DNA from 2 places in the Pseudomonas sihuiensis genome. Region 1 is predicted to be linked to the other one. Evidence: predicted binding sites of a transcription regulator. Region 1 holds the regulator's gene; the other holds the start of a gene.
What was found. Region 1 encodes LexA, which represses DNA repair genes until DNA is damaged. Its sites were predicted from a motif close to CTGTNTNNNNANACAG; they were not measured.
Positions count from the first base shown of each region.

Region 1 (15,020 bases):
AAGATCGGCGAGCTGCCGCAGGAGCTGCCGCGCGCCGACGAGCGCACGGTGTTCGATGTGGTCGCCGAAGGCCTTGCCGGCGTTGGCGAATTGTTGGCGCGTTATCACCATCTGGCGCAGAACATTCACGGCGACGACGACCTCGAGCAACTGATGCACGTGCAGCAGGAGCTGGAAGCCAAAGACGGCTGGCGCCTGCAGCAACTGGTCGACAGCACCCTGAGCCGCCTGCAGTTGCCGGCCGACAAGACCCTGGCCGAGCTCTCCGGGGGCTGGCGTCGTCGCGTACTGCTGGCGCAGGCACTGGTGTCCGAGCCGGATCTGCTGCTGCTCGATGAGCCGACCAACCACCTGGACATCGGCGCCATCGCCTGGCTGGAAGAGGCGCTGAAAGACTTTGGCGGCGCCGTACTCTTCATTACCCACGACCGCTCCTTCCTGCAGAACCTGGCCACGCGCATCCTCGAACTGGACCGTGGCGGCCTGATCGACTGGAACGGCGACTACGCCAGCTTCCTGGTACACAAAGAGCAGCAACTGGCTGCCGAGGAAACCGCCAATGCGCTGTTCGACAAGCGCCTGGCCCAGGAAGAGGTGTGGATTCGTCAGGGCATCAAGGCCCGTCGCACCCGTAACGAAGGGCGTGTACGTGCGCTCAAGGCGATGCGTGCCGAACGCAGCGAGCGACGCGAGCGCCAGGGCAAGGCGAATATCCAGCTCGATACTGCGGACAAGTCCGGCAAGCAGGTGATGGTGGCGGAGAACGTCAGTTTCGCCCATGCCGGCGGACCCTTCCTGGTCAAGGATTTCTCCATGGTCCTGCAGCGCGGTGACCGTATCGGCCTGCTTGGCGCCAACGGTACCGGCAAGACCACTCTGCTCAAGCTGTTACTCAGCGACCTGCAACCGAGCAGCGGCAAGATCGAGGTCGGCACCAAACTGGAAGTGGCGTATTTCGACCAATTACGTCACCAGCTCGAGCCGGAGAAGACGGTAATCGACAACGTCGCCGAAGGCCGCGATTTCATCACTATCGACGGCCAGAACCGTCATGTACTGAGCTATCTGGGCGACTTCCTGTTCAGCCCGCAACGTGCCCGTACGCCCGTCAAAGCGCTATCGGGCGGCGAACGGGCACGACTGTTGCTCGCCAAGTTGTTCAGCAAGCCGGCCAACCTGCTGGTGCTCGACGAACCGACCAACGACCTGGACGTAGAAACCCTGGAACTGCTCGAAGAAGTACTGCTCAACTTCCCTGGCACCGTGCTGATGGTCAGCCACGACCGTGCCTTCCTCGACAACGTGGTGACCAGCACCCTGGTGTTCGAGGGTGAAGGCAAGGTGCGCGAGTACGTCGGCGGCTACCAGGATTGGCTGCGCCAGGGCGGCTCACCGCGCCTGCTCGGTGTGGGTGAAAGCAAGTCCGGCAAGGCCGAACTGGCCACGGCCATCGTCGAAGCGCCGGCCGCGGCCGCAGTGACTGCCGTGCAAGAGAGCGTCGAGCCGGCGAAGAAGAAACTAAGCTACAAGCTACAGCGCGAGCTGGAAGCGATTCCCGGGCAGATCGATGCCCTGGAGCAGGAAATGGCCGCGGTACAGGAGCAGGTATCCGATCCTGCCTTCTACCAGCAGCCGGTGCAGGTCACCACGGAAGTATTGGCGCGTCTCGAGGGCTTGCAGAAGGAAATGGACGAGTTGCTCGAGCGCTGGGCAGAGCTGGAAGGCTGACGAAGGAACGGACAATGGCCATCGAGTACCGTATTACTCTCGACGACAATCATCAGTTCAGCTACCGGATCGAGCTGAACCGCGAATATGACCCCGTCCAGGCGCAACAGGCCCCCGCCTGGACGCGCCTTGAACATCAGCAATGCAGCAATTGTCCGCTGAGTCGCGAGCAGTTCAGCCATTGTCCGGCAGCGGTCGATCTGCATCGGGTGATCGAGGATTTTCGTGGCCTGCCAGCCTTCAAGAAGGCCAGCGTCTGGGTGCGCACACCGGAGCGTGAGTACACCAAGCAGGTCGGCCTGGAGGAGGGCCTGCGTGCGCTGCTCGGGGTGATCATGGCCACCAGCGCCTGCCCGGTGCTGGCGCGCCTGAAACCCATGGCGCAGCACCATCTGCCCTTTGCCAACAATCAGGAATTCATCCTGCGCGCGGTATCGCTGTACCTGACGCGGCAGTATTTCAACATGCGCGAGGGGCGTCTGGCCGATTGGGAGCTGAAAGGGCTGGTGCGCCTGTTCCAGCAACTGAAGCTGGTCAATCAGGCTTTCTGGCAGCGCATTCACGACACCTGTGAAGGCGACTCCAACCTCAAGGCCTTCCTCACCTTCTTCTCGATGTCATCGAGCATGACGGTGTCGCTGGAGACCCAGCTGCAGAAGATTCGCCCGCTGGTCATGAGCGCGGGCGATTCGTTCGAGTAGGGCTGAAGCCAAAAAAGCTCGCCGCTGAAGCGCCTCCCGCGGGCAGAGCCAACGCGGCTACTGTGGGAGGGGCTTCAGCCGCGACGCGATCTCAAGCGCCTTTTTCGCCTTTCTTCAGGCGCACTGCGAGTACATCGCAGGGCGCGCCGTGCAGTACGTCATTGGCAGTCGAGCCCAGCAACAGCGCCAGGCCGTGGCGGCCATGGCTGCCGACCACGATCAGGTCGCAACCCTGTTCTTCGGCCAGTCGGTGAATTTCCTGGCGCGGTTGCCCGTAGGCCAGGTGACGCTGATCAGCGGTGAGTTCCGGGTACTTGCCGGTAAAGCTGTCCAGGCGCTCGCGTGCCTGCTCGAACTGTTGTTGCTGCAGCATCGACAGATCCATCGGCACGTCACCACCGAAGGCCATGGCCATGGGTTCGACGATATGCACCAGAGACATCTTGGCGCCACTGGCCTTCGCCAGCTTCTGCGCACGTGTCACGACAGGGTCGCATTCCTCGGTCAGGTCGACGGCGACCAGAATGTGCTGGTAGGGCATGGTGAAATCCTCCTTAAAGGGGGGCAAATGGCTCTGTCTCAAGTATGGCCCCATTGTGTGGGATAGGGCGACTGGTCGTGAAAAAGGCAAAGAAAAGCCCGGTGCTAGCACCGGGCAAGAGTTGGGCCAGGCAGGCCGGAAACATGGAGCATCAGTGTTGGCTGGTGGCGTACTGGGCGGCAACGGCTTCCAGGCCTTCGATGATGCTGTCGGAATACTTGCTGATCAGGAAAGGTACGGTGTTTTCGTTGTAGTTGCGCAGGGATTTCTCGATGTAACGCCATTTGGTGCCGATGGAGTTCAGGGCCGCATTGATCTCCGGGGTGTTCTGCTGGGCGGCGCTGAGGTTGTTCAGCTTGCTGGCGAATTCGCCAGCAAGCTCGTCGATGGCGCGTTCTTCGCCGCCGCCGAAGAAGCTGGCGCCGACCGAGGCACTGCGTGAAGCGTAGTCCAGAGCGATGTTCTGCATCAGCAGGCTCTGCTCACGGCTCTTCTGCGTCAGCTGCGGTACGCTGAAACCGCTTTCTTGCTGAATCTTCTGATACAGCTCCTGACCAATGGCCATGATGCGTTGGTTGTTCTCAGCCAGATCGGCGACGGGTTGCAGGTCGGTGAAACCCTGGCTGCGCATGGCTTCCATCAGTGCCTGGAGCCCGCTGCGGTAACTTTGCCAATTGGTTTGCAGCTGCGCGCGTAGCGCCTTGCTTGCATCGCCGGGCATTTCGCCCAGGCCGTCCAGGTGCGCTTGGCCTTCCTGAAGGGACTCGCCAATCATTCGCGCGTAGCGCTGATCGCCTTCCATGCCGTTATACATGTAGAAGTCGCCCAGACTTTTCTGGGTTGCCAGGCGCAGCTGGTGCAGACGCAGCAGATCATCGGCTGGCGCAGCGCTGAGCAAGGAGGAGGAGAGCGACGTGAAGACGAAAAGGAGCAGGGCGCTCAGGGGAAATGCAAGCGAACGGCGGCTCGACATTGGCGACTCCGTGTGGCCCATCGTGGGGCTCGATTTGTTTTTGTATTGCCCTCAGGTGGCGCTGTGCCAGCTGAAAGTGAGACGACTGTACCCGCAGCGGGGCGATTTGGCTAGGCGCCTCGGCGTGTCTATACCAAGCAGGAAAACCCTCGCAATGGTGCGTTATTGACGCTGTTTATCGGAGCCGGCTGGAAGCCACGAATGACCAGGCCTGCAGAAATCGTCGGGAAATCGACGAAAAGAGGCCAATTGACAAGTGCAGGCTTTTCCGTGAAGGTGTGCACACCCAAATCAAACGGGCGTATGAATTGAGCGTTTGCCTTGTTAGGCGCGCCATATGCAGCCCGAATATCGCGTCGGTGGGTGTGTCGTACCGATTGGGGCTATGCTCGTGCGGCGCTGCCGCGGGCTGGCCTGCCGGTTGGCTCCGATGTGTACTGTTCAGCTTCCATACCGTGGAGATCAGTTGATGATTTACGAAGGTAAAGCCATCACGGTTAAGGCTCTTGAGAGCGGCATCGTCGAATTGAAGTTCGACCTCAAGGGTGAGTCCGTCAACAAATTCAACCGTCTTACCCTCAACGAGCTGCGCGCCTCCGTCGACGCGATCAAGGCTGACGGTTCGATCAAGGGCGTGATTGTCACCAGTGGCAAGGACGTGTTCATCGTCGGCGCCGATATCACCGAGTTCGTCGACAACTTCAAACTGCCCGACGCAGAGCTGGTGGCTGGCAACCTGGAAGCCAACAAGATCTTCAGTGATTTCGAAGACCTCGCCGTGCCGACCGTCGTCGCCATCAACGGCATCGCCCTGGGTGGCGGTTTCGAGATGTGCCTGGCCGCCGACTATCGCGTGATGAGCGCCAGTGCCAAGATCGGCCTGCCGGAAGTCAAACTGGGCATCTACCCGGGCTTCGGCGGCACCGTGCGCCTGCCGCGTGTGATCGGTACCGACAACGCCGTGGAGTGGATCGCTTCGGGCAAGGAAAACCGTGCCGAAGACGCCCTGAAAGTGGGCGCCGTCGATGCCGTGGTCAGTGCAGACAAGCTGCAGGCCGCCGCTCTCGATCTGGTCAAGCGCGCCATCTCCGGTGAGCTGGACTACAAGGCCAAGCGTCAGCCCAAGCTGGAAAAGCTCAAGCTCAACGCCATCGAGCAGATGATGTGCTTCGAGACCGCCAAGGGCTTCGTCGCTGGCCAGGCCGGCCCGAACTACCCGGCTCCGGTCGAGGCGATCAAGACCATTCAGAAAGCCGCCAACTTCGGTCGTGACAAGGCGCTGGAAGTCGAGGCCACCGGCTTCGTCAAGCTGGCCAAGACCTCGGTTGCCGAGAGCCTGATTGGTCTGTTCCTCAACGATCAGGAACTGAAGAAGAAAGCCAAGCACCACGACGAGATCGCTCGCGACGTGAAACTGGCCGCCGTACTCGGCGCCGGCATCATGGGTGGCGGCATCGCCTATCAGTCGGCCTCCAAGGGCACCCCGATCCTGATGAAGGATATCCGTGAAGAGGGTATCCAGATGGGCTTGAACGAGGCTTCCAAGCTGCTCGGCAAGCGCGTCGAGAAAGGCCGCATGACCCCGGCGAAGATGGCCGAAGCCCTCAACGCCATCCGTCCGACCATGTCCTACGGCGATTTCGGCAACGTCGACATCGTCGTCGAAGCCGTGGTCGAGAACCCCAAGGTCAAGCAAATCGTGCTGGCCGAGGTGGAAGATGCGGTGCGTGAAGACGCCATCCTGGCCTCCAACACCTCGACCATCTCCATCTCCCTGCTGGCCCAGGCGCTCAAGCGTCCGGAAAACTTCGTCGGCATGCACTTCTTCAACCCGGTGCACATGATGCCGCTGGTGGAAGTCATCCGTGGCGAGAAGTCCAGCGAAGTGGCCGTGGCCACCACCGTTGCCTACGCCAAGAAGATGGGCAAGAACCCGATCGTGGTCAACGATTGTCCCGGCTTCCTGGTCAACCGCGTACTGTTCCCGTACTTCGGCGGCTTCTCCAAGCTCCTGGGCTTCGGCGTCGACTTCGTGCGTATCGACAAGGTGATGGAGAAGTTCGGCTGGCCCATGGGCCCGGCTTACCTCTCCGACGTGGTCGGCATCGACACCGGCCACCACGGCCGTGACGTGATGGCCGAAGGCTTCCCGGATCGTATGGCTGTCGAAGGCAAGACTGCCGTCGACGTGATGTACGACGCCAATCGCCTGGGTCAGAAGAACGGCAAGGGCTTCTATGCCTACGAGACCGACAAGCGCGGCAAGCCGAAGAAGGTCACCGACCCGGCTGCTTACGAGCTGCTCAAGTCCATCGTAGTCGAAGAGCGTGAAGTCACCGACGAGGACATCATCAACTTCATGATGATCCCGCTGTGCATGGAAACCGTTCGTTGCCTGGAAGACGGCATCGTCGACACCGCAGCCGAGGCCGACATGGGCCTGATCTACGGTATCGGCTTCCCTCCCTTCCGTGGCGGTGCGCTGCGCTACATCGATTCCATCGGTGTTGCTGAATTCGTCGCCCTGGCTGACAAGTATGCCGAGCTGGGCGCCCTGTACCACCCGACCGCAAAACTTCGCGAAATGGCCGCCAAGGGCCAGAAGTTCTTCGGTTAATCGTGCAGCGAACAGAGCGAGAGTAGAAATATGAGCCTGAATCCTAGAGATGCAGTGATCGTCGACTTCGGTCGTACCCCGATGGGTCGTTCCAAGGGCGGCATGCACCGCAATACCCGCGCCGAGACCATGTCCGCGCACCTGATCAGCAAAGTGCTGGAGCGCAACGCCAAGATCGACCCGGCTGAAGTCGAGGACGTGATCTGGGGCTGCGTCAACCAGACCCTGGAGCAGGGCTGGAACATCGCGCGCATGGCGTCGCTGATGACCCAGATCCCGCACACCAGTGCCGGCCAGACCGTCAGCCGTCTGTGCGGTTCGTCGATGAGCGCCCTGCACACTGCCGTGCAGGCGATCCAGACCGGCAACGGTGACGTGTTCGTCGTCGGCGGTGTGGAACACATGGGCCACGTCGGCATGATGCATGGTGTCGACCCGAACCCGCACCTGTCGCTGTACGCCGCCAAGGCGTCCGGCATGATGGGCCTGACCGCAGAAATGCTGGGCAAGATGCATGGCATCAGCCGTGAGGCGCAGGACGCCTTCGGTGAGCGCTCGCACCGTCTGGCGCACAAGGCCACCGTCGAAGGCAAGTTCAAGGATGAAATCATCCCGATGCAAGGCTACGACGAGAACGGCTTCCTCAAGGTGTACGACTTCGACGAAACCATTCGTCCGGAAACCACCCTCGAGAGCCTGGCTGCGCTGAAACCTGCGTTCAACCCGAAAGGCGGCACCGTGACTGCAGGTACTTCCTCGCAGATCACCGACGGCGCCTCCTGCATGATCGTCATGAGCGCCCAGCGCGCCCAGGATCTGGGCATCCAGCCGATGGCGGTGGTTCGCGCCATGGCCGTTGCCGGTGTCGATCCGGCGATCATGGGTTACGGCCCGGTACCGTCCACTCAGAAGGCGCTCAAGCGTGCAGGTCTGAGCATGGCTGACATCGATTTCGTCGAGCTCAACGAAGCCTTCGCCGCCCAGGCCCTGCCTGTGCTGAAGGACCTGAAACTGCTCGACAAGATGGAAGAGAAGGTCAACCTGCACGGCGGCGCGATCGCCCTGGGTCACCCCTTCGGTTGTTCCGGTGCCCGTATCTCCGGTACCCTGCTCAACGTCATGAAACAGAACGGCGGCACCTTGGGTGTTTCCACCATGTGCGTGGGCCTTGGCCAAGGCATCACCACCGTCTTCGAGCGCGTTTAAGCGTTAGCGGACAGAAACCGGGGCCCCGTGCCCCGGTTTTGCTTTTTACGGCTTTTTATTTCGGGAACCGCTCATGCAGTTGCAGCCAGGACTTTATCGTCACTACAAAGGCCCGCAGTACCGTGTATTCGGTGTGGCACGCCATTCCGAGAGCGAGGAAGAGGTGGTCGTCTACCAGGCGCTGTACGGCGAGTTTGGCTTGTGGGTAAGACCGCTGAGCATGTTCTGTGAAGAGATCGAAGTGGACGGCGAGCGCGTTCCACGCTTTGCTTTGATTCAGGCCGAAGTCAGCCCCATCGGCGCTTCGCAAGTCTGACTGCGCAGCTCCCTGCGCTTGACCTTCGCTTGGTCGCCACTATATATAGCGGGGCCTTAGAGGGCGTCTACAAATTGCTGCTCTCGGCCATGCTGCGTTGAAACCAGCCTCAAAATGCTCATGTACAGCTCGTACAGCGCGCTTTTTCGACTGTTTTCGCCTTGCCTGACCTTCGCTCGCTGCTTTGTAAACACCTCCGGCTTCGTGCCTTCTATATTTCGCAATTCAGGAATTTTCTGATCCATGGGCAAATCGCTGGTCATCGTGGAATCCCCGGCCAAGGCCAAGACCATCAACAAGTATCTGGGCAGCCAGTACGTGGTGAAGTCGAGCATCGGCCACATCCGTGACCTGCCTACCAGCGGCTCGGCAAGTGCCACCAAGGAGCCTGCCAAGCGCGGCAAGGCTGCTGCTGGTGAAGCGCCTGCGCTGTCGCCCAAGGAAAAGGCCAAACGCCAGCTGTTCACCCGTATGGGCGTCGACCCCGAGCACGGCTGGAAGGCCAAGTACGAGATCCTGCCCGGCAAGGAAAAGGTGATCGAAGAACTGCGCCGCCTGGCCAAGGATGCCGACACCATCTATCTCGCAACCGACTTGGATCGCGAAGGGGAAGCCATTGCCTGGCACCTGCGCGAATCCATCGGTGGTGATGACAGCCGCTACAAGCGCGTGGTGTTCAACGAGATCACCAAGAAGGCGATTCAGGAAGCCTTCTCCAAGCCGGGCGAGCTGGACATCAACCGCGTCAATGCCCAGCAGGCGCGGCGCTTCCTCGACCGCGTGGTGGGCTACATGGTCTCGCCGCTGCTGTGGGCCAAGATCGCCCGTGGCCTGTCTGCCGGTCGTGTGCAGTCGGTGGCCGTGAAGCTGGTCGTTGCACGCGAGAAAGAGATTCGCGCCTTCGTCCCGGAAGAATACTGGGAAGTGCACGCTGACCTCGGCACCGCGAAGAACGCCAAGGTGCGTTTCGAGGTAGTGCGCGAAAGTGGCGCAGCCTTCAAGCCGGTCAATGAAGCGCAGGCCATGGCCGCGCTGGAGAAGCTCAAGGCTTCCAGCTACAGCGTGGTCAAGCGCGAAGACCGCCCGACCAGCAGCAAACCCTCGGCGCCCTTCATTACCTCCACCCTGCAGCAGGCAGCGAGCAACCGCCTGGGCTTCGGGGTGAAGAAAACCATGATGATGGCTCAGCGTTTGTACGAAGCGGGCTACATCACCTACATGCGTACCGACTCGACCAACCTGTCGAACGACGCGGTAGAGATGGTGCGTGGCTTCATCGGCAGCGAGTACGGCGACAAGTACCTGCCGGGCAAGCCCAACCTGTATTCGAGCAAGGAAGGCGCCCAGGAGGCGCACGAAGCGATTCGTCCGTCCGACGTCAATCTGCGCCCGACCCAGCTGTCCGGCATGGAGCGTGATGCCGAGCGCCTGTATGACCTGATCTGGCGTCAGTTCGTCGCCTGCCAGATGCCGCCGGCCGAGTACCTGTCCACCAGTGTCACCGTGGCTGCTGGCGACTTCGAGCTGCGCGCCAAGGGCCGCATCCTCAAGTTCGACGGTTACACCCGTGTGCTGCCGCAGCAGAGCAAGCCGGGCGAGGACGACGTCCTGCCGGAAATGAAGGAAGGCGAGGGCCTCAAGCTGATCCAGCTCGACCCCAGCCAGCACTTCACCAAGCCGCCGGCGCGCTACTCCGAAGCCAGCCTGGTCAAAGAGCTGGAAAAGCGCGGTATCGGCCGCCCGTCCACCTACGCGGCGATCATTTCCACCATCCAGGATCGCGGCTACGTCACGGTGCACAACCGTCGCTTCTATGCCGAGAAGATGGGCGACATCGTCACCGAGCGTCTCGACGAAAGCTTCGCCAACCTGATGGATTACAGCTTTACCGCCACCATGGAAGAGCATCTCGACGATGTGGCCCAGGGCGAGCGCGAGTGGAAGCACCTGCTCGACGAGTTCTACGGTGATTTCAAGAAGAAGCTCGAAGTGGCCGAGGCGGGTGAGGGCGGCATGCGTGCCAACCAGCCGACGCTGACCGATATTCCCTGCCGCGAGTGCGGCCGGCCGATGATGATCCGCACCGCCTCCACCGGCGTGTTCCTCGGTTGCTCGGGCTATGCGCTGCCACCGAAGGAGCGCTGCAAGGCCACCATCAACCTGGTGCCGGGCGATGAGATCGCAGCCGATGATGAGGGCGAGTCCGAGTCCCTGGTGCTGCTGGGCAAGCATCGCTGCCCGATCTGCGCCACCGCCATGGATGCTTATCTGCTGGATGAAACCCGCAAGCTGCACATCTGCGGCAACAATCCCGATTGTAGCGGCTACGAGATCGAGCAGGGCCAGTACCGCATCAAGGGCTACGAAGGCCCGAGCCTGGAGTGCGACAAGTGCGGTAGCCAGATGCAGCTCAAGACCGGCCGTTTCGGCAAGTTCTTCGGTTGCACCAATGCCAGCTGCAAGAACACCCGCAAGTTGCTCAAGAACGGTGAAGCGGCGCCGCCGAAGATGGACAAGGTGGATATGCCGGAGCTCAAGTGCGAGAAGGTGGACGACACCTACGTGCTGCGCGACGGCGCATCGGGCCTGTTCCTCGCTGCCAGCCAGTTCCCCAAGAACCGCGAGACGCGTGCGCCGCTGGTGCTGGAGATCGTCCCGCACAAGCACGAGATCGACCCCAAGTACCACTTCCTCTGCGATGCCCCGCAGAAGGACCCCGATGGTCGCCCTGCGGTGATTCGCTACAGCCGCAAGACCAAGGAGCAGTACGTGCAGTCCGAGGTCGATGGCAAACCCACTGGCTGGCGCGCGTTCTACGATGGCGGCAAGTGGAAGGTCGAGGACAAGCGCTAGCGTTTGGTCACGATCTGCCGCGCGTCGGCCTGGCGTCGTAACAGCGGCGCCCTGAATGCCTGACGAGATGCGCGTCAGGCAGGGCAGACGCGCGTATCATGACCCGATCTGCTGTGGAGGTCGCCGTAATGGCCAAAGAAATCTATACCCGTACCAACCAGAAGATTTTCTTCGCCGGTATTGCCCTGGATAACTGGCGCAAGGCCGAAGCGTCCTTCGCGTTCAATGTGCAGGCGCTGGTGCAGGCCGAGCGAGAAGCCGCGCTGTTTCACCTGTACGGTGGGCTGCTCGGGCTGTGTCATGAGATTGCCGGTTATTACCGCATGAACGACGCTACGCCTTCGCGTGTCGAGGCCTTCGTGCAGCAGGCGGTGCTTGAGGGCTCGCCCAGCCCTGAGCTGGCCGAGTTGGTCGAATTGGCGCAGCAGCGCGAAACCTGGCTGGCCGAGTTGCTGGCGGCCTATGCTGCGCTGTTCCAGCCGCCGCGTGAGGAGCGCAAGGCCAAGGTCGATCCGTCCATGCCGCTGATCACCGCTGTCAGCGTTGGCGAAGAGCCGGCCGAGCTGAGCCTCGATGATGTCGATGCCTGGCGTCAGCAACTCAAGGCGCTGGTGCTGCGTTTCCGCGAAGGCCTCAGCGAGTGCTGATTGGGTTTAACTGGACCAGTGGGCTGGGGATGACCCCGGCTGACTGTTACAATGTCGTGTTTTTGCACAGAGACTGAGCCATGCCAACATCCTTCCTGGAAATCGTCGAACTGCCCGATGGGCGTATTGCCCTGCGTCGCGCAGAGGATGAAGAGGCGCTGGTGACTCTGGACTTCTCCGCTGATGCCAAGGCTTTTCTGCAGGGGCAGCACATCGAGGTGGCCAAGGCCATGCTCAATGTCGGCGTGCAGATGGCTGGCCGAATGGCTGAAGGCGATTTCAGTAGTGAAGAAGAAGGCTCGCGCGTTCTGCACTGAAGCCGCTACGGCTTAACGCAAACGGGGCTCCAATGGAGCCCCGTTTTCGTTGGTGGATCTTTAGCCCAGGCTGATATTCAGGCTTTGCGCCCCGCCGGCATTGGCGGCCTGCGCAAGGCGCTGGCGAGTGCTGTTCTCGACCGGATGCAGCCAACTGATCACGGTATGGCTGCGCCCGAGCTTCAGGGCTTCTTCCGCCAGTGCCAGGGCATTCTGCCCCTGCCGTGGATGCAGCAGGAGAATACGCTCACGGTTCAGGCCAGCTTCGCGCAGCCAGCTTTGCGTAAGGCTTGCTGGTGGTGCCACCAGGGTCAGCCAGCGCGCATCCTGGTTCTCGCTCAGCTCGCGTAGAATCGGGGCCAGCAAGTGCAGGCAGTGACCGGCAGCGCCACGCAGGGCCAGTTCGCTGAACGCCTGATCATCCTCGCTACGAGTGATGTCATTGGTCGCTAACCGTGGCTCGCTCGACGTTCCGGCAAGAAAGGCGTCGAAAAGGGGAAGTTGTGGGCGCTCGAACGACTGCTGCACGTACATGGTGTCTCCTCAGCGGCGGATTACACCGACGCTCAAACCTTCGATGACCAGATCCTGGTGTTCCAGGTCCACTTCGATCGGGGCAAACTCAGGATTCTCGGCAATCAGCCAGACCTTGTTGCCCTCGCGCTTGAAGCGTTTGACCGTCACTTCATCGTCGATACGGGCGACGACAATCTGGCCATTACGGGCTTCACGGGTGGTGTGCACGGCGAGCAGATCGCCATCGAAGATGCCGATGTCTTTCATGCTCATGCCGCGTACACGCAGTAGATAGTCGGCTTTGGGCTGAAAGAATGCCGGATTGATCTGGCAGGATTCCTCGACATGTTGCTGTGCAAGGATCGGTGCGCCGGCGGCGACACGGCCGATTACCGGGAGGCCCGCATCCTCGTTCGCGGCACCTGCCTCGAAGCCGGGAATGCGAATGCCGCGTGAAGCGCCTGGAGTCATCTCGATAGCCCCCTTGCGGGCGAGGGCCTTGAGGTGCTCTTCTGCGGCGTTGGGCGATTTGAACCCCAGTTCCTGAGCGATTTCCGCGCGGGTGGGTGGGTAGCCGTTGTCTTCCAGGCAGCGTTTGATGAAGGCGAGAATCTCGGCTTGGCGTGGCGTCAGTTTCAGCATGGCTGGGCTCTGTCTTTTTATACAGTGACTGGGATTATATACAGTAAGCGAGTCTTGGCAATGTCCATTTTTTGGATGCCTGCCGTCCGGCTTGTTACCCATGCCGGGTAATCTGCGTCTCTGCTTGTTGTAAGCTGTGACCAGCCGGCCAAAAGACGGCTCATGCGGCTTGACAATTCAGTGGGATGAAACGTATGTTTCAAACAAGTGTTTGTCAGGTGATAACTCATGGCTCAGTCGGAAACCGTTGAACGCATTCTCGATGCTGCGGAACAGCTGTTCGCGGAAAAAGGCTTCGCCGAGACATCGCTGCGTCTTATCACCAGCAAGGCCGGGGTCAACCTGGCTGCCGTCAATTACCACTTCGGTTCGAAGAAGGCGCTGATTCAGGCGGTCTTCTCGCGTTTCCTCGGGCCTTTCTGCGCCAGCCTGGAAAAGGAACTTGATCGCCGTCAGGCCAAGTCTGAAACCCAGGTTTCCCTGGAGGAGCTGCTCGAGCTTCTGGTCGAGCAGGCCCTGGCCGTTAAGCCGCGCAGCGGCAATGACCTGTCCATCTTCATGCGCCTGCTCGGTTTGGCCTTCAGCCAGAGTCAGGGTCACTTGCGCAAGTACCTGGAAGAGGTCTACGGCAAGGTGTTTCGTCGTTACATGCTGCTGGTGCATGAGGCTGCGCCGCGCATTCCGCCGCTTGAGCTGTTCTGGCGTGTGCACTTCATGCTTGGCGCCGCGGCGTTCAGCATGTCCGGCATCAAGGCGCTGCGGGCGATGGCCGAGACCGATTTTGGCGTCAACACCTCGATCGAGCAGGTGATGCGCATGATGGTGCCGTTCCTGGCTGCAGGCATGCGTTCTGAGACTGGGGTTGCCGACCCCGCCTTGGCTGGCGCGCAACTCAAACCGCGCAGCAAGACACCGAGCGCCGCGCCCAAGGTTTGACCTGACGGCAGGTGGGCTTGGCTTCGCCCTGCGGCCTGCTAAGCTAGCGGCCCATGTCCGATCTCGATTTACTCCATATCTCCATTGCCGACCAGGCGCTTTACGGCTTTCGTGCTGGGCGGCTGCTGCTGAGCTTGCCTGTCTCCACGGCGTTCAATGGGGTGGGTGAACTTAACGGTTCAGGCTGTACGCCGCGCGGGCTGCATCAGGTACGCGCGAAGATCGGCGCAGGTTTGCCTCTGGCCGCCGTATTGCGCGGTCGTCGCTGGACAGGGGAGGTGTGGTCACCTGAGCTGCACGAGCAGTTTCCTGGCCGCGACTGGATTCTCACCCGTGTTCTCTGGCTAAGCGGTCTTGAGCTGGGGCGCAATCGCCTGGGCGATGTCGATACCTTTCGCCGTTACATTTATCTGCATGGCACACCGGATACGGAACCCATGGGTACCCCGTTGTCCCATGGCTGCATTCGTTTGCGTAACGCCGACATGCTGGCGCTTTTCGAGCGCGTACCGCCGCACTGCAAGGTACGTATCGATGAGGCGCCCTGCCCGCAGTGGGCTGCAGACCAAGACTTCACGTAAGGAAATACACTCATGCAAGGCTCTTTGATGATGGACATCGCTGGCACCTGGTTGACCGCCGAGGATCGCCAGATGCTGCGCCAGCCCGAAGTGGGCGGTCTGATCATTTTTGCCCGCAATATCGAATCGCCGCGCCAGGTTCGCGAGCTGTGCCAGAGTATCCGTGCCCTGCGCCCGGATCTGCTGCTGGCGGTGGATCAGGAAGGTGGTCGGGTACAGCGTCTGCGCCAGGGCTTTCTGCGTCTGCCGGCGATGCGCGCCATCGCCGACAACGACAATGCCGAGGAGCTGGCCGAGCATTGCGGCTGGCTGATGGCCGCCGAGGTGTTGGCGGTTGGCCTGGATCTGAGTTTCGCGCCGGTACTGGATCTCGACCACCAGCGCAGTGCGGTGGTTGGCAGTCGCGCCTTCGAGGGTGATCCGCAGCGGGCCACCACGCTGGCGGC
Region 1 is NZ_LT629797.1:433,780-448,799, forward strand. Features, by position in the region: gene BLT86_RS02210 (ATP-binding cassette domain-containing protein) at 1-1,728, shown strand, start outside; gene BLT86_RS02215 (DUF6901 family protein) at 1,743-2,429, shown strand; gene BLT86_RS02220 (universal stress protein) at 2,521-2,970, opposite strand; gene BLT86_RS02225 (hypothetical protein) at 3,122-3,943, opposite strand; gene fadB (fatty acid oxidation complex subunit alpha FadB) at 4,413-6,560, shown strand; gene fadA (acetyl-CoA C-acyltransferase FadA) at 6,591-7,766, shown strand; gene BLT86_RS02240 (DUF1653 domain-containing protein) at 7,840-8,082, shown strand; gene BLT86_RS02245 (hypothetical protein) at 8,139-8,327, opposite strand; gene topA (type I DNA topoisomerase) at 8,326-10,935, shown strand; gene BLT86_RS02255 (DUF6586 family protein) at 11,064-11,582, shown strand; gene BLT86_RS02260 (hypothetical protein) at 11,663-11,899, shown strand; gene sulA (SOS-induced cell division inhibitor SulA) at 11,960-12,433, opposite strand; gene lexA (transcriptional repressor LexA) at 12,443-13,057, opposite strand; gene BLT86_RS02275 (TetR/AcrR family transcriptional regulator) at 13,286-13,993, shown strand; gene BLT86_RS02280 (L,D-transpeptidase) at 14,047-14,574, shown strand; gene nagZ (beta-N-acetylhexosaminidase) at 14,587-15,020, shown strand, end outside.

Region 2 (15,020 bases), 840 kb from region 1:
CGGCCTCATCGGACAGGCCGAGGTAGACCGGGCTGGCGCCACGGGCATCGGCACCGGACTCACGGGCCAGCTCGACGTACTTGAGGAAGGCGCGTTCGTCAGCGTCGAAGTAGGCGTAGACCTTGTCGGTGGAGACCACCGAGGTCAGCAGGCTTTCACCGGCACCCACCAGGTTGCCTTCGGTGATCTCGGCACGGCTGACGCGGCCATTGATGGGCGCGGTGATACGGGTAAAACCGAGGTTCAGACGGGCATTTTCCAGCTCGGCGGCGATTGCCGCGACCTGAGCCTGAGCTTCGGTAGCGGCACTGGCGCGGGCGTCGGCCAGTTCGGCGGAAATGGCGTTGCTCTGGCGCAGGCGCTCGCCACGACGGGCCTCGTTGACGGCGCGAGCCTGGTTGGCACGAGCCTGTTGCAGCTGGGCTTCGAGGCGCTTGACCTCGGTCTGGAACGGACGCGGGTCGATCTGGAACAGCAGGTCGCCTTTCTTCACCAGGCTGCCCTCACTGAAGGCGACGCGGTCGATATAGCCGGAAACGCGCGGACGAATTTCAACCGACTGCGGCGCTTCGAGGCGACCGGTGAACTCGTCCCACTCGGTGATGGGTTGCTCGATCACTTCGGCGACGCTGACCTTGGCTGCAGGCATGTGTGCCTGGGTCTGTGCGGCCTGTTCGCAGCCGCCGAGTGCAAGGATGCCGGCGAGGGCCAGGGGGACTATCCAGATGTTCTTGTGTTGCTGTTCCATGGGAGGCTCCGCCAGTCGGATTTCGGAATGGGCGGAGTCTGCGACCGAGCCTGGCAGGCGACGAATCGAATGCCACGAAACTCATTATCAGCGTTAATGATGATTGACCGTTCATGGCGACACTGCCGGGTGCCCTGTCATTCGGCACAAGGACAGGCAACGGCCGGTATCCGGGGGCACACGAACACTGACGAGCGCCTGGGTTGGCGAAGAAATCCCTGAGGCTCACTGAAACGCAGCAGCCAAGGGCAGTTCGTGCCTAGAGACTATCGGGGTCGCCACAGAACATTTGAATGCGCGAGCGCAACCAGCGCTCGGCCGGGTCGTTATCCTGGGCGCCACGCCAGGCCATGTGCAGCTCGAAGGACTGTGTCTGCAGCGGCAAGTCCTCGGCACGTAGCCCTCCGGCCGCGGTCAGCGCAGCGGCGGTGTAGTCCGGCACGCTGGCGACGATATCGGTTTCCGCCAGCAGGGTGGCCAGGCCGTTGAACTGCGGTACGGCCAGCACCACATGACGTTCGCGGCCAAGCTTGGCCAGCTCGTCATCGATGAAGCCGGTGAGGTCACCCGCGAACGACACCAGTGCATGCGGGCGGGCGCAGTAATCATCCAGGCTCAGCGCGCCGGGTGCGGTATCGGCGCGCAGCAGCTTGGCCTTGCTGCGGCGCAGCACCTTGCGCTTGGCATTGGCCGGCAGCTCCTCGGTGTAGGCCACACCTACCGAGATTTCCCCGGACGCCAGCAGCGCCGGCATCATCAGGTAATTGGTGCGGCGGATCACCAGCACCACACCAGGTGCCTCGGCGCGCAGGCGGCGGAGCAGGGCAGGGAGCAGGGCGAACTCGACATCATCGGACAGGCCGATGCGAAACACCGCCTTGCTGGTGGCCGGGTCGAAGTCGGCTGCACGGCTGACGGCCGTGGAGATTGAATCCAGCGCCGGCGAGAGCAGGGTAAAGATTTCCTGCGCGCGAGGCGTAGGCTCCATGCTGCGGCCGGTACGCACGAACAATGGGTCATCGAACAAGGTACGCAGGCGGGAGAGGGCGGCACTGATGGCCGGCTGGCCAAGAAACAGCTTCTCTGCAGCCCGGGTCACACTGCGCTCGTGCATCAGCGTCTCGAAGACGATTAGCAGGTTGAGATCGAGGCGACGCAGGTCGTTGCGGTTCATCCAATTACCATTCGAGGGATACGGGCCTTGTCAGCACGGCGCTGCAAATGAGAGCCTTTGCCCGGGCAATAGTACGGGCAGTGTGCAGCGGATTGAAAGTCGCTGAATCACTGACAGGCATGAAGACTATCGATAGAGTCTGATAGTGTCGCCGCCGCACAGCGGATAGAGTCCACAGTCATTGAAGTGTTAATCCGCGATCAAGCTCGAGGTAAGCGATGTCCCGCATGATCCGTTTTCATAAGTTCGGCGATGCCGATGTGCTCCAGTATGAAGAGGTTCCGACACCTGTGCCTGGCCCTGGCGAAGTCCTGGTGCGTGTGCAGGCAGTCGGCCTGGGCTGGAAGGACGTGCTGTGGCGTCAGAACCTGGCGTCCGAACAGGCCAAGCTTCCGGCCGGCACCGGTTTTGAACTGGCCGGTACAGTGGCTGTGCTGGGTGATGGTGTAAGCGACTTCGAAGTCGGCACCGCCGTTGCCGGCTTCCCGGCGGGCACGCCGAATCGTTATCCGACCTGGGGCGATCTGGTGCTGATGCCCAGCCATGCTCTGACCCGTTATCCCGACGTGCTCAGCCCGGTCGAGGCCAGCGTTCATTACACCAGCCTGCTGTTCGGCTACCTGGCACTGAACGATCTCGCGCATCTGAAGCCCGGCCAGCATGTGCTGATCACCGAGGCCAGCCACTGCATGGCACCACAGACCGTGCAACTGGCCAAGGCGCTGGGTGCCAAGGTCATCGTTTCCACCAGTTCTTCGGCGGATCGCGAATTCCTGCGTGGCCTGGGTGCCGACAAGGTGATCGCCACCGAGGAACAGGACCTGGTCCTGGAAGTCGAGCGCTACACCGAAGGCAAGGGTGTCGAGGTGATTCTCGACCAGTGTGCCGGCCCGCAGATGAAGCTACTGGGTGATATCGCCGCGCCGCGCGGCAAGCTGATCCTGTACGGCATCAATGGCGGCAACGATACTGCTTTCCCTGCTTGCGCCGCATTCAAGAAGCACCTGCAGTTCTTCCGTCACTGCGTGCTGGATTTCACTGGGTGCCCGGAGCTGGGAATCGAGCCGAACAATGATGCCGTGCAACGCGCGCTTAAGCACATCAATCAGATGACTGCGGACCGCCTGCTGACGCCGGTGATCGACAAGGTGTTCGACTTCGAAGATTTCGTCGAAGCGCATCGCTACATAGAAACCTGCCCGAACCGCGGGCGGGTGGCCCTGAAACTGGCCACGGATTAAAGTCCGTGGCCATTCGGTCGCTATAACCTAGGTCTACGTTCGTTCTAAGGATAGGTACATGAGTCTGGTTACCGGCGACGCGCTATCGCTGTTGTTGTTTCGTTTGCATAGCGGCCGCCTGCTGGGGATCAACCTGCTCAAGGTCAACGAGATCATTCCGTGCCCAGCCTTGACCAAGCTGCCCAATCGTCACCCCAACGTGCGCGGCATCGCCACCTTGCGTGGCGCCGCGATGACGGTGATCGACCTGGCGCGTGCCATCGGCGAACGCGGTGCGGCTGACGAAGACGATGGTTGCCTGATCGTCACCGAGTTGAGCCGCTCGCGTCAGGGGCTGCACGTGAAAAGTGTCGAGCGTATCGTGCAGTGCTCCACCCGCGATGTGCGTCCGCCACCCGCCGGCTCCGGCGCGCGTGCCTTCATTACCGGTGTGACGCAGATCGATGGCGCCATCGTGCAGGTTCTCGATATCGAGAAGGTACTGCACGACATTGCGCCTGCGCTGGAGGAAGCCCCCGTCGGGCAACTGCTCGATGGCCAAGATGCCCGCTTGCTGCAAGGTCGCCGCGTGTTGCTGGTCGACGACTCGCAAGTCGCGCTGCAACAGACTCTCAACGTACTGCGCCAGCTGGGGCTCGATTGCACGGCAGTGCGCAGTGCCCAGGCTGCCCTGCAGCAACTGCACGAATACCATCAGGCTGGCATGCCATTCGAGCTGCTGGTCTCGGACATCGAGATGCCGGAGCTGGATGGCTACAGCCTGGTTCAGGAAATTCGTCGCAGCCCCGATATTGCCGACACCTACGTGCTGCTGCACACCTCGCTGGACAGCACCATGAATACCGAGAAGGCGCGTTCGGTCGGTGCCAATGCGGTACTGACCAAGTTCTCCTCGGTCGATCTCAGCCAGGCACTGCTCGATGCCTTTCGGCAAATGAGCGGGCAGCACTGAGCTCCCCCTGCAACCCCTTGCCGCTTGACGGCAAGGGGTTGTCTAGCTTCCTTTCTAGTCGACAATAAAAGTCAATACTTTCAATTGGTTAAGCGCTCCTCATGAGCTGGCATGCGCTTTGAATCAGTGCGCCTGGCAATTGCAACTCAGTCAAGGAGCACGGCATGAGCACGATTGGAGGTATTGGCAGTTACGGTGGGATATCCCTGACGGGATTTCGCAACAAGCAGAGTGAAGAGCAGGGCGAGCTGGCCCAGTTGGCGCGCAATGTCGAGAAGACCACACGCACGGCGAACGCCGAGTCCGAACGCGAGTTCCGCGCTAGGCAGGCGACCGAAGAGGGGTTCGCGCGTCTGCGCGTCGCTCTGCAGAACGCTTCAGACGGCAAGGTCGAGACATCCGTCAGTTCACCACTGAGCGACGAGGGCGGTAACACCGCGCTGGAGGCTTTCAAGGCCTACATGGCGATGACTCCGGCCGAAAAGATGCGTGACAGTATCCTCAAGGAAATAGGCATGACCGAAGAGGAGATCGAGGCGCTGCCACCTGAGCAGCAGAAGGCAGTCGAAGAAGAAATTGCCCAGCGCATGGAGGAGCGAGCCAAGATGCCGGCCCAGTCAGAAGACAATGGTCATTCTTATGGGCTGATCTGATCGGCTTGCACCTTGTTGGGTGGGTATTTCAGAGTTGGGCCTGTAAAAATCGTGATGTAAATCACGGATGATTCTCCGTCCTGGTGAATAACCGTTGGAATTTTCATGGGTTGAACTGTCTATCAATCGACGACGGTTCAACCCATGGGCTCTAACCGGTTGAGCTTTCACCACCCTAGAGAATCTTTATCAGGTCATTGCCAATATGGATGTTCTTTCCGAGTTCTTCGAGCGCACGAGCCTGCAAGGGCGACTGTTATTCGCCGGCCCGGTAGACGGTACCCTGGTGTTGGATAAGCCCCCTGGCATGGCATTCATCCATGTGATCGAGCGAGGTGCACTGGATATGGTGCACGCCGACAGGCCTCGCATCGCGATCAGTGAACCCAGCGTTCTGTTCTGTCCCAGCACCTGCTGCTACAAGCTGCGTGCGCACCAGCCCGGTGGCGTCGATCTGATCTGCTCCTCGTTCCAGTTCGGGCGTTCGGGGCAGCAGCCGTTTCCGCTGGGCCTTTTGGAAACCCTGGTGTTTCCGCTGAGCGCCCTTGAGCAGCTCGGGCCGGTGATCGGCTCACTGGTCAACGAATTCCGTACACAGGCTCCCGGCCGGAGCAAGGCGTTGAACCTGCTGTTCGAATACGTGTTCGTCCTGCTGGTACGCCGCGCGGTGAACGAAGGGCGCATAACCAGCGGCCTGCTTTATGCGCTGCAGGACAGTCAACTGGGGCCTGCGCTGATCTGCATTCACCAGGAACCCCAGCTGGCCTGGAGCGTCGAGCGTCTGGCCGCGTTGGCGAAGATGTCGCGTACCAAGTTCGCAGCACTGTTCTCCGAGGTCATGAGCATGACGCCCATGGCCTATGTGACTGCCTGGCGCATGAAGGTGGCGCAGGATCTGCTGCGTGAGGGGAAGCCGATCAAGGTGATCGCCGATGCTGTGGGCTACGCATCGCAAGCGTCGTTCTCACGCACCTTTGCCCAGCAGGTCGGGCAACCGCCAGGCGAATGGTTACGGGCTGAAGGGGAGGACCCGCCGGCGAAGCTGCAGGTGCAGATTTACCGCGATTGAGCATGGCATGCCCATGGCAGCCACCGCCCTGGGCATGCCTCATCGATCAGGCGACGACTGGAATCAGCGGGTCGGCGGCTGCCAGAGCGATCTCGCGCTTGGCCTCCGGCGGGTAGATCCACTGGGTGTTGATCTGCATTTTCAGCTCTTTGCCTTCCTTGCCGGTCAGCACCACCTTACGCTCCCAGCCTTCGGTGAACACAGCGCCCCAGGCGCCCAGGTCCAGGCAGGTGACGTACTTGGGTTGGCTGTAGGGAATCGGCTCGACACCCAGCAGATCGGCTGCAGCGTTATTGCCGGAGGAGCGGCCGAGAGCGATGGCGTGCTGGCAGGTCATCAGTGCGTGGTTGCCAAGTTCATCCACCGCGGCATAGGCGGTATCGCCGGTGGCGTAGATGGCGTCCTGGCCGAGTACTTTCAGGTTGCGGTCGACGTGCAGGCGGCCAAAGGCGTCGCGCTCGCCATCGATCTGCTGCGTCAGCGCTGAGGCCTTAACCCCGACGGTCCAGACTACGGTGCTGGCTTCGATACGTTCGCCGTTGTCGAGCTGGACGCCATGCTCATCGACCATCGACACCGGGCTACCGAGCTTCCAGGTCACGCCCAGTGTGTCGCTGGCTGCGGCGATCACCGAGGCGATCTGCTCGCCCATGACGCTGCCAACCTGTTTGCCCATGTCGACGACGATCACCCGCACATCGGCTTCATTACCCAGAATGGCGCGCAGCCGCGCCGGCATTTCCGTGGCCGTCTCGATACCGCTGAAGCCACCGCCAACCACCACCACGGTGTTACGGGCCTGGCTGGTCGGTTTGTCACGCAGGTTCTGCAGATGGGCCTCAAGTTTCTGCGCCGCCTCCAGGCTGTCGACATCGAAGGCGAAGCTGTCGATACCGGCCAGTGGAGGCCGGGCGACCTGGCTACCGGAGGCCAGAATCAACCGGTCGAAATTCAGTTCGGCCTGCGCGCCGCTCGCGTCACGGTAGATCACTCGCCTGCCTGCGGCGTCGATGCGGGTGGCGCTGCCTTGCACGTATTGCACGCCGACCGCATCGAACAACGGGCCGAGCGATGCAACGGTGGTGCTCAGGTCGCTTTCATAGAAGCGCGGGCGTACGCGCAGTTCCGCTTGCGGAGCGAGGAGGGGCATTTCGACCGTCACGTGCGGCGCATGCGCAAGATCTACGCAGCGCGTGCCGATGCCTTCGCCGAAGCCGCGCACAAGCACTGGCAAGGGCTGATCGAGGTGCCGGAAATTCGTGCAGGTATGGATATCGCCTGCCATTTGCAGGTGGAGAACGAGCAGGAAGCTTTCGCGCGTTTGCAGGCTGCCGGTATCGACGCGTTGCCACTGGCGAGCTACTGCGTCGAGGCAAGGCCACCTGGGTTGGTAATGGGCTTTGCGCCTTATGAAGAACGCGCCATCGAGGATGCCGCCAGGGCCGTTGCGCACATCCTGCGCGGCTGAGAACTGCCCCGGCCAAGGCCGGGGCAGCGACCATCAGAGGATGCTCAGCGGGTATTCGACAAAGGCACGGATCTCGTTGAGATCCGGCCCTACGTCGGTGCTGGAACGGTAGATGGAATTGCGCAGGCGCAGGTGCAGATCCTTGGCAGCGCCACTCTGGATGGTGTAGCCGATCTGGTTGAAGATCTCGCGCTCGGTGCCGTTGTTGTCGTTGCCGGTATCGATGTTGTCACCGCGTACGTAGGCGAACTTGTAACGCAGCCCCGGCACACCGTACTCGGCAAAATCCAGCTCGTAGCTGGCCTGCCATGAACGCTCGTCCTTCAGGTTGAAGTCCGAATAGTAGGAGTTGGCCAGGTAGATGCTGGCGCCGCCATCACCGTAGTCATAAGCAAAGCCGGCATCGCCGCTGTTGCGCTGGTGTGCGACGATGAAGGCATGGGCGCCGATGCTGTACTTGGCCGCCAGGCTCCAGATGGTGTTGCGATCACCCTGACCGTCACCGCCGAGATCCACTGCGGCCACCGAGCCAGTGTCGTACTTGGTGCGGTAGATGTTGAAGTCGAAATTGAGCGCCTGATCCGCTGCCAGCGCCAGGTTGTAATTGACGTTGGCGTAGTAGCGTTTGTACATGTCCTCAAGATCGGCGTGATACACCGCCAGGCTCAAATCGTCGCTGACGGCGTAACTGCCGCCGAGCACATCAATGCTCTTGAGGCGATTGGGGTCGCGTGCCGAGTCGCCCATCGGGCTGTCCGCGGTGAAGCGACCTGCGTTCAGCTCCAGGCCTTCGATCTCGTTGCTGGTGACCAGCGTGCCAGTGAAGGACTGCGGCAGCAGACGGCTGTCGTCATGGGCCAGAACCGGCAGGGAAGGGAACTGGTTGCCGTACTTGATCACGGTATTGGATACGCGCAGTTTCACCGCACCGCCAGCCTGGGACAGGTCGTCCACCGGGCGACCTTCGCTGTCGGTGTCGAAGAACGCGCGATAGTTGCGGCCGCGACCGCTGTCGAGCTTGACCCCGAGCAGGCCGAAAGCATCGACGCCGAAGCCGACGGTACCCTGGGTGAATCCGGACTCGAAGGTGGCGATGAAACCCTGCCCCCAGGTCTTGGCGTCGTTGGTGTTGTCCTTGTAGTCACGGTTGAAGTAGGCGTTGCGCAGCAACAGATTGAGGCTGGCGTCTTCAACGAAACCGTTGGCTTCGGACTGGCTGCTGGCATGAGCCAACTGCCCGCCCAGCGCGAGGCTGCAAGCCAGCGCGAGACAGTGCTTCTTGTGCATGAGTGCTCCCGGTGTTGGTGTGCTGTTTTCAACGCGCCTCACATCGAGGTAAGGCCCGGCCCAGAGGGCGCGCTTAGAGTTATCACCCTGCCAGCAGATGCACTATTCAAGCTGATCGATGATCACTATCAACGACTTCGATGCGGTGTTCGGGAGGATCGGCGATAGGCTTCTCCCCGATGAAGATTCCATAGGCGGCGGTTTTTGCAACACTCCCGGAGGCCGTCGCTCTGGCTCCACTTCATCTCCTTTGGTTAAGACGACTTGTGGCCGCCTGGTGATCCAGTGCGGCCTTTTTTTATGTTCATCTTTCCTGATCTTACGTGCGCAGCGGTTGAAGTGACGGGTCAGTGAAAATCCCGACTGCGTATATCCAGGCCCGTCAGCATCGTCGTCATGTCCGTCAGGCGCCCGGCGATCACGTGGCGCACACCGTCGACGGTCTCAAGATGGCCATCGATGCGCAGCATCTGCGACTGCACCAGAACTCGTCGCTGCCGCTCAGCCAGGTCGTGCCAGACGACCACATTGACCAGACCGAACTCATCTTCGAGGGTGAGGAAAATCACGCCGCTGGCGGTTTGCGGCCTTTGCCGGCCTATCACCAGACCGGCAATGCTGACAGGCCGGCCGTGCTCAACTGCCTGTAGCTCCCGCGAGCTCTTGCAGCGTATCGCTCGCAGCGCCTGGCGCAGCAGGGCCAGAGGGTGCGGACCGAGCGTGGTGCCAAGCGTGGCATAGTCGGTCAGTAGGTCTTCTCCTTGCGATGGTGCAGGCAGACTCAGGATTTCTTCGCTCGGCGCAGATACGCCGGCGAACAGCGGCAACTGTTCCTCGACACCAGCCACCGCCCAGCGCGCCTGATAGCGGTGGCCAACCAGGCCGGAGAGAGCGCCTGCATCGGCCAATCGCTCGCGCGCCGATGCATCCAGGCGTGCACGTATGCTGAGGTCTTCGACATCACGGAATGCGCCGCACTGGCGTGCCTGTTCGATACGGCGCGCGTCGTCTTCGCGCATGCCACGAATCATCCTCAGACCCAGGCGAATGGTCGGCTCGCCATGTTCATCGGGCTCCAGGCTGCAATCCCAGTCGCTGTAGTGCACGTCCACGGGACGCACCTCGACATCATGCCGCCGTGCATCCTGCAGCACCTGATCCGGGCTGTAGAAGCCCATCGGCCAACTGTTGACCAGCGCGCAGGCATAGGCAGCAGGCTCGTGGCACTTCAGCCAGCAACTGGCATAGGCGAGCAGGGCGAAGCTGGCCGCATGCGACTCGGGAAAACCGTAACTACCGAAGCCCTCGATCTGGCGGAAGATCCGCTCGGTGAATGCCTGCGTGTAACCCTTTTCCAGCATGCGCGAGGTGAGTCGCTGACGATGCGGTTCGAGCCCGCCATGACGCTTCCAGGCGGCCATGCTGCGGCGTAGTTCATCCGCCTCGCCGGGTGTGTACTCGGCAGCGACGATGGCCAGCTCCATGACCTGCTCCTGAAACAGCGGTACGCCGAGCGTGCGCTCGAAGACCGGCTTGAGTTCATCCGAGGGATAGTCGATCGGTTCTTCGCCGTTTCGCCGACGCAGGTAGGGGTGCACCATGTCGCCCTGAATCGGCCCCGGACGGACGATGGCCACCTGGATCACCAGGTCGTAGAACGCCTTCGGGCGCAATCGTGGCAGCATCGCCATCTGCGCACGGGACTCGATCTGGAACGCGCCAATGGTGTCTGCACGGCAGATCATGGCGTAGGTGGCCGGGTCTTCCTTGGGCAGGGTGGCCAGCGTCCACTGCGTGCCCCGGTAGCGCTCGATGAGACTGAAGCAACGGCGCAGGGCGCTGAGCATACCCAAAGCCAGCACGTCGACCTTGAGCAGGCCGACCCTGTCCAGATCGTCCTTGTCCCACTGGATGACAGTACGCTCGGCCATCGTCGCGTTCTCCACCGGCACCAGCGTATCGAGGGCGTGCTCGGAAATGACGAAACCGCCCGGATGCTGCGATAGATGGCGAGGGAAGCCAATCAACTCGCCGGTCAGTATCAGCACGCGCCTGAGCAGTGGATTCTGCGGATCGAACCCCGCCTCCAATAGGCGCTCGGGCGCTGGCGGGCCGCTGCTCCAGCGGCCACAGCAGTCAGCCAGCGCATTGACCTGATCAGGCGGCAAGCCGAGGGCCTTGGCGACGTCGCGTATCGCCCCGGCGCCGTGATAGGTGTTGACCACGGCCGTGAGCGCCGCACGCGTTCGGCCGTAGCGACGAAACACGTACTGGATGACTTCTTCACGGCGTTCATGCTCGAAATCGACGTCGATATCCGGCGGCTCGTTGCGCTCGCGGGAGAGAAAGCGCTCGAACAACAGCCGGCTGTGGGTGGGGTCCAGCTCGGTGATACCCAGGGCGAAACAGACGCTCGAGTTGGCCGCCGACCCCCGGCCCTGGCAGAGGATCTGCTGCTCGCGGGCAAAGCGGACGATGTCGTGCACGGTCAGAAAGTAGCTTTCGTATTCCAGTTCGGCGATCAGCGCCAACTCGTGTTCGAGCTGCGCGCGGGCCCTGTCCGGCACTCCCTCGGGCCAACGCTCAGCAGCGCCGCGCTCCACCAGAAAGCGCAGCCAGGACGTGGCGTCATGACCTTCTGGCACCAGCTCGTGCGGGTAGTGATACTCCAGTTGCTCGAGATCGAAGTGGCAGCGCTCGGCGATGCGCAGGCTCTGTGCGAGCAGCTCGGGCGGATACAGCTCGGCCAGCTCCTCAACTCGGCGCAGATGCCGTTCGCCATTGGCAAACAGATAGGCGCCGGCCTCGGCCACGGGCAGATGATGACGGATGGCAGTCATGCAATCCTGCAGGGCGCGGCGGCCACGGGCATGCATGTGCACGTCGCCACAGGCCACAGCCGGCAGGTCGTGATCGCCTGCCAGCTCGAGCAGGCGCTGCAGACGCGCGCTATCGTCCGCACCGCGATGCAGCTCGACGCCCAGCCACAGCCGCTCGGGGAACACCGAGCGAAGCCAGGGCAGGGCGCTGACTTCACCCTCACTGAGCCAGATGGCCAGCAGGCCATCGAGCGGCGCCACGAAATCCTCGTGCAGCAATCGGTAGGTGCCTTTTACCGCCCTGCGCCGCGCCCGGGTGATCAGGCCGCATAGCACCTGATAGCCCGTCAGGTTCTCGACCAGTAGCACCAGCTTCGGGCCTTGCTCGATCCTTACTTCGCTGCCCACGATCAGCTTTACCCCGGTTTTCTTCGAGGCTTCCCAGGCGCGCACGATGCCAGCCAGGGTGCACTCATCGGTGATCGCCAAGGCGCGATAGTTCAGCCTTGCCGCACGCTCGAACAACTCCTGCGCACTGGACGCACCGCGCTGGAAGCTGAAGTTCGACAGGCAATGCAGTTCGGCATAATCGCTCATGCGAACCAGCCGTGCAGCAGCAACGGCCCATTACTGCCGACTGGCCGATACGCCCAGCCGCGCTGCCCTGCACGGGTTTGCACCACGTAATAGTCGCGGCGCACATCCTCGCCATCCCACCAGCCGGACTCGATGCGCTCCGGGCCGGAGATGATGCGCAGTGAGGCTTCGCGTAACGGTTGGGGTTCGCTCAACAGCCAGCCTGGCCGCGGGCCACAAGGAGGCAGCAAGGGGCTGGTCGAGTCGTTGATCCAGGCACGCTCGGGACGGTGATCGGCTCTGGCGCCGAGGCCATGCAGGGCGTCATCACCGAGGCGCGCCCTTAGCCGCTCGCGTAATTGCTCCCAGGGCTGGTTCTGCTGTGGTCGCTCGTCGAACAGTTGCTGGTGCTGAGGCGCAAAGACCGGCAATTCACGTGCCTCCAGCCGCACGGCCAGCACCGGCGCTGGTAGCTGCTGATGTTCCAGACGGCCACGTGTCAGCTCGAACAGCATGCCGGGATCACGCTCGGCGCTGAGCAGACCCACCTGTATCTGCGTATCGGCACCCGCGCGGTGTTCCAGATGCAGGGTGAAACGCTGCACGCCACTATCACGACAGGCCAGGTAAGCCGCCAGATCGGCTGTCAGCCGGCGCAACGGGAACAGCAGTGCCTGATGCGATTCCACTTCGAAATTCAGCTCGATACGGGTATCGAAAACATCCGCAGGCATGAAGAAATCCAGCGCTAACGGACGCTGGCCAGACAGGGTATCGAGATGACGTAGCACTTCGGCAGGGAAACGCTTGGCCAGGCTGTCACGCGGCAGAGCCAACAGCTGCCGCAACTGCCTGAGCCCCATGCGATTGAAGGCCGTGGTTAGCGTGGCGGATAGCCCGAGCCGATCCACTGGCAAGGGATCGAGCATCTGCTTGAGCATCCGCTCATCACTTGCCATCAACCCATCACCGACATTGACCAGCACTCGGGCCGCTGCCGGATTCGGCGCGACGGCAATGCGGTGCTGGAAGGCCAATGCCGAAAGCTCGGCGCGCAGGCGTGCTTCGAAACGCGGCCAGGGGCCGAACAGTCCCAGACTGGACTGCACCTCCAGCAACAGGCAGCGCGGATAGTGCAGGCTGACCTGGGCACTGAAGCCATAGGCCCAGGCGGCCAGAAACTGCTGCCAGCGCTCGATGGCCGCAAGATCGTATTCTGCCGTGGCAAACCCACGTGTCAGCGCCTGCGCTGCAGTCAGTGACTGGCCGGGCTTCAGCCCCAGGGCTCGGGCTGCCGGGTTGACCGCCTGTAGAACGCGCCGTTGTGGCGAGCCGGTAAGCAGCACCAACGGCTCATCAGGATTGGCGCGGTGGCGCTGCACGCCGTCCATGGCCAGTTGCGGCAACAAGATGCAAGCCCAGAGCATGGCAGGTTCAATGCCAGGCAAACGCGAGCGGCTGCGCAGGTGGTAGACCACCGCGACACTTGATCACCCGTAGCTGCGCTGGCTGGCTGTCGAGCACCAGTCGTAGTGCTGCCGGTGAAGGATTGGCCGCTTCTGCCTGCGGCCGATAGGCGAAAGCTAGGGTTTGTCCGGTAGCCGCTGCCACTTGCAGACGTCTCAGCGAGCGATCATCGGCCTGACGCAACCAGCTCAACACCGCGCCACAACTCCCCGAACGCAAGCATTGTTCGGCAGCCCACAGGGCATCGCGGCCATCTGCCTGGATGATGCTCAGTTGGCGTAAATCGACGCCGGCATGAATCCAGGCCTGAGGGTAGGGCAGATGAGGAGGGGAGATCAGCACCACCCGCTCGCCTGAAACCGTCAGACTGGCAAGGGTCGGCCACAGCAAACTCAGCTCGCCAATGCCAGGCGCAGTCGTGAGAATTTCACTGAGTGCAGCCCTAGGCCAGCCGCCACCTGGCAGTACGGCGTCGAGAAACTGATGTCCAGTTGAGAAATTGGCGCCCGATGGCGATGAAACGACCTGGCCTCGCCATACGCGGCGAGCGTCGATCAACCGGTCAAGCGCGACCACGGATGACATGGAGGTAACAACCAAATACTGTATATGAATACAGTATTGTTTGAGCCAACGCATGGGTCAAGAGAATCGCGATAAGGTGCTCAACCTGGTTACCGAGACGCAGCCGAGTCAGCCGAATAAATCCGTCCGGAGCATCGCGTCGATCCAGGCAATCGCGATCTACGTACAACCAACCCATACGATCCGTCGTGTTGTGTTGTGTTGTGTTGTGCAGACACTGACTCGAAGCGAAGCGAACCCATATGGCATCTCGGAAATTTATCGCAGCACGCATCTAGGACTGTCGAGCGCAAAGCGAAGCTGCAGATGCGGTTGAGAGAATGACCAAGCGAAAGGTCTCAAGGCCCATGGGAGTATATGGATCATGGGAACGATGAAACCCGGCGTTTCAAGTGTCTGGGAGCCAACTGTAGGTGACTCTTAAATATCGTAATTATGTTATCTCATTGAATTTATTATAAAAAAACCTAACGTGTTTTTTATATCCTGTAAAAAAACAAACTAAAAGGTATTTTTTACATTTTTCAAAGACCAGCTACGCTGATAACGAACTGTGATCTATCGAAGGATGCAGGGAGGGAACATGGGGCAAATTTTGCTGCGGGAGGGCTTGGTTGTCGTCGCGAGGGGGCATGTAGCAACAGTTAATAAATGCCTTCCTAACTTGACGATTGAGGTTGTCCTAAAAAAAAGCAGTGAAAAGTTAGTTGTCGATATTGACGAAATTGAGCATTTACCCTCAAGGGATGAGGATAATATTAATCTGCTTCAAGTTGAGTCGCTGTCAAGCGAGTCGGTAGTGCCCCTGGAGGAGTTGCAGGCCGCTCAGTCACAGTTCGACTTAATAAAGAGATACTTGGCAAAAGAACTCAACTTGACTCAGGCGCTAGAGCAAGCCGGCGTCTCAAATGGTACCTTTTATAGAAACATTAAGTTTTATGATGAAGAAATTGGTCCAGCGTCTCTGCTAAGGATGAAGAG
Region 2 is NZ_LT629797.1:1,269,357-1,284,376, forward strand. Features, by position in the region: gene mexE (multidrug efflux RND transporter periplasmic adaptor subunit MexE) at 1-748, opposite strand, end outside; gene BLT86_RS06015 (LysR family transcriptional regulator) at 1,008-1,922, opposite strand; gene BLT86_RS06020 (zinc-dependent alcohol dehydrogenase family protein) at 2,141-3,163, shown strand; gene BLT86_RS06025 (chemotaxis protein CheV) at 3,222-4,115, shown strand; gene BLT86_RS06030 (hypothetical protein) at 4,280-4,768, shown strand; gene BLT86_RS06035 (helix-turn-helix transcriptional regulator) at 4,974-5,837, shown strand; gene BLT86_RS06040 (NAD(P)/FAD-dependent oxidoreductase) at 5,884-7,122, opposite strand; gene BLT86_RS06045 (aminotransferase-like domain-containing protein) at 7,009-7,305, shown strand; gene BLT86_RS06050 (OprD family porin) at 7,339-8,592, opposite strand; gene BLT86_RS06055 (error-prone DNA polymerase) at 8,940-12,008, opposite strand; gene BLT86_RS06060 (Y-family DNA polymerase) at 12,005-13,414, opposite strand; gene imuA (translesion DNA synthesis-associated protein ImuA) at 13,422-14,039, opposite strand; gene BLT86_RS06070 (Mu transposase C-terminal domain-containing protein) at 14,623-15,020, shown strand, end outside.
Region 2: the regulator LexA is predicted to act here: its motif matches at 14,058-14,073, upstream of imuA (translesion DNA synthesis-associated protein ImuA).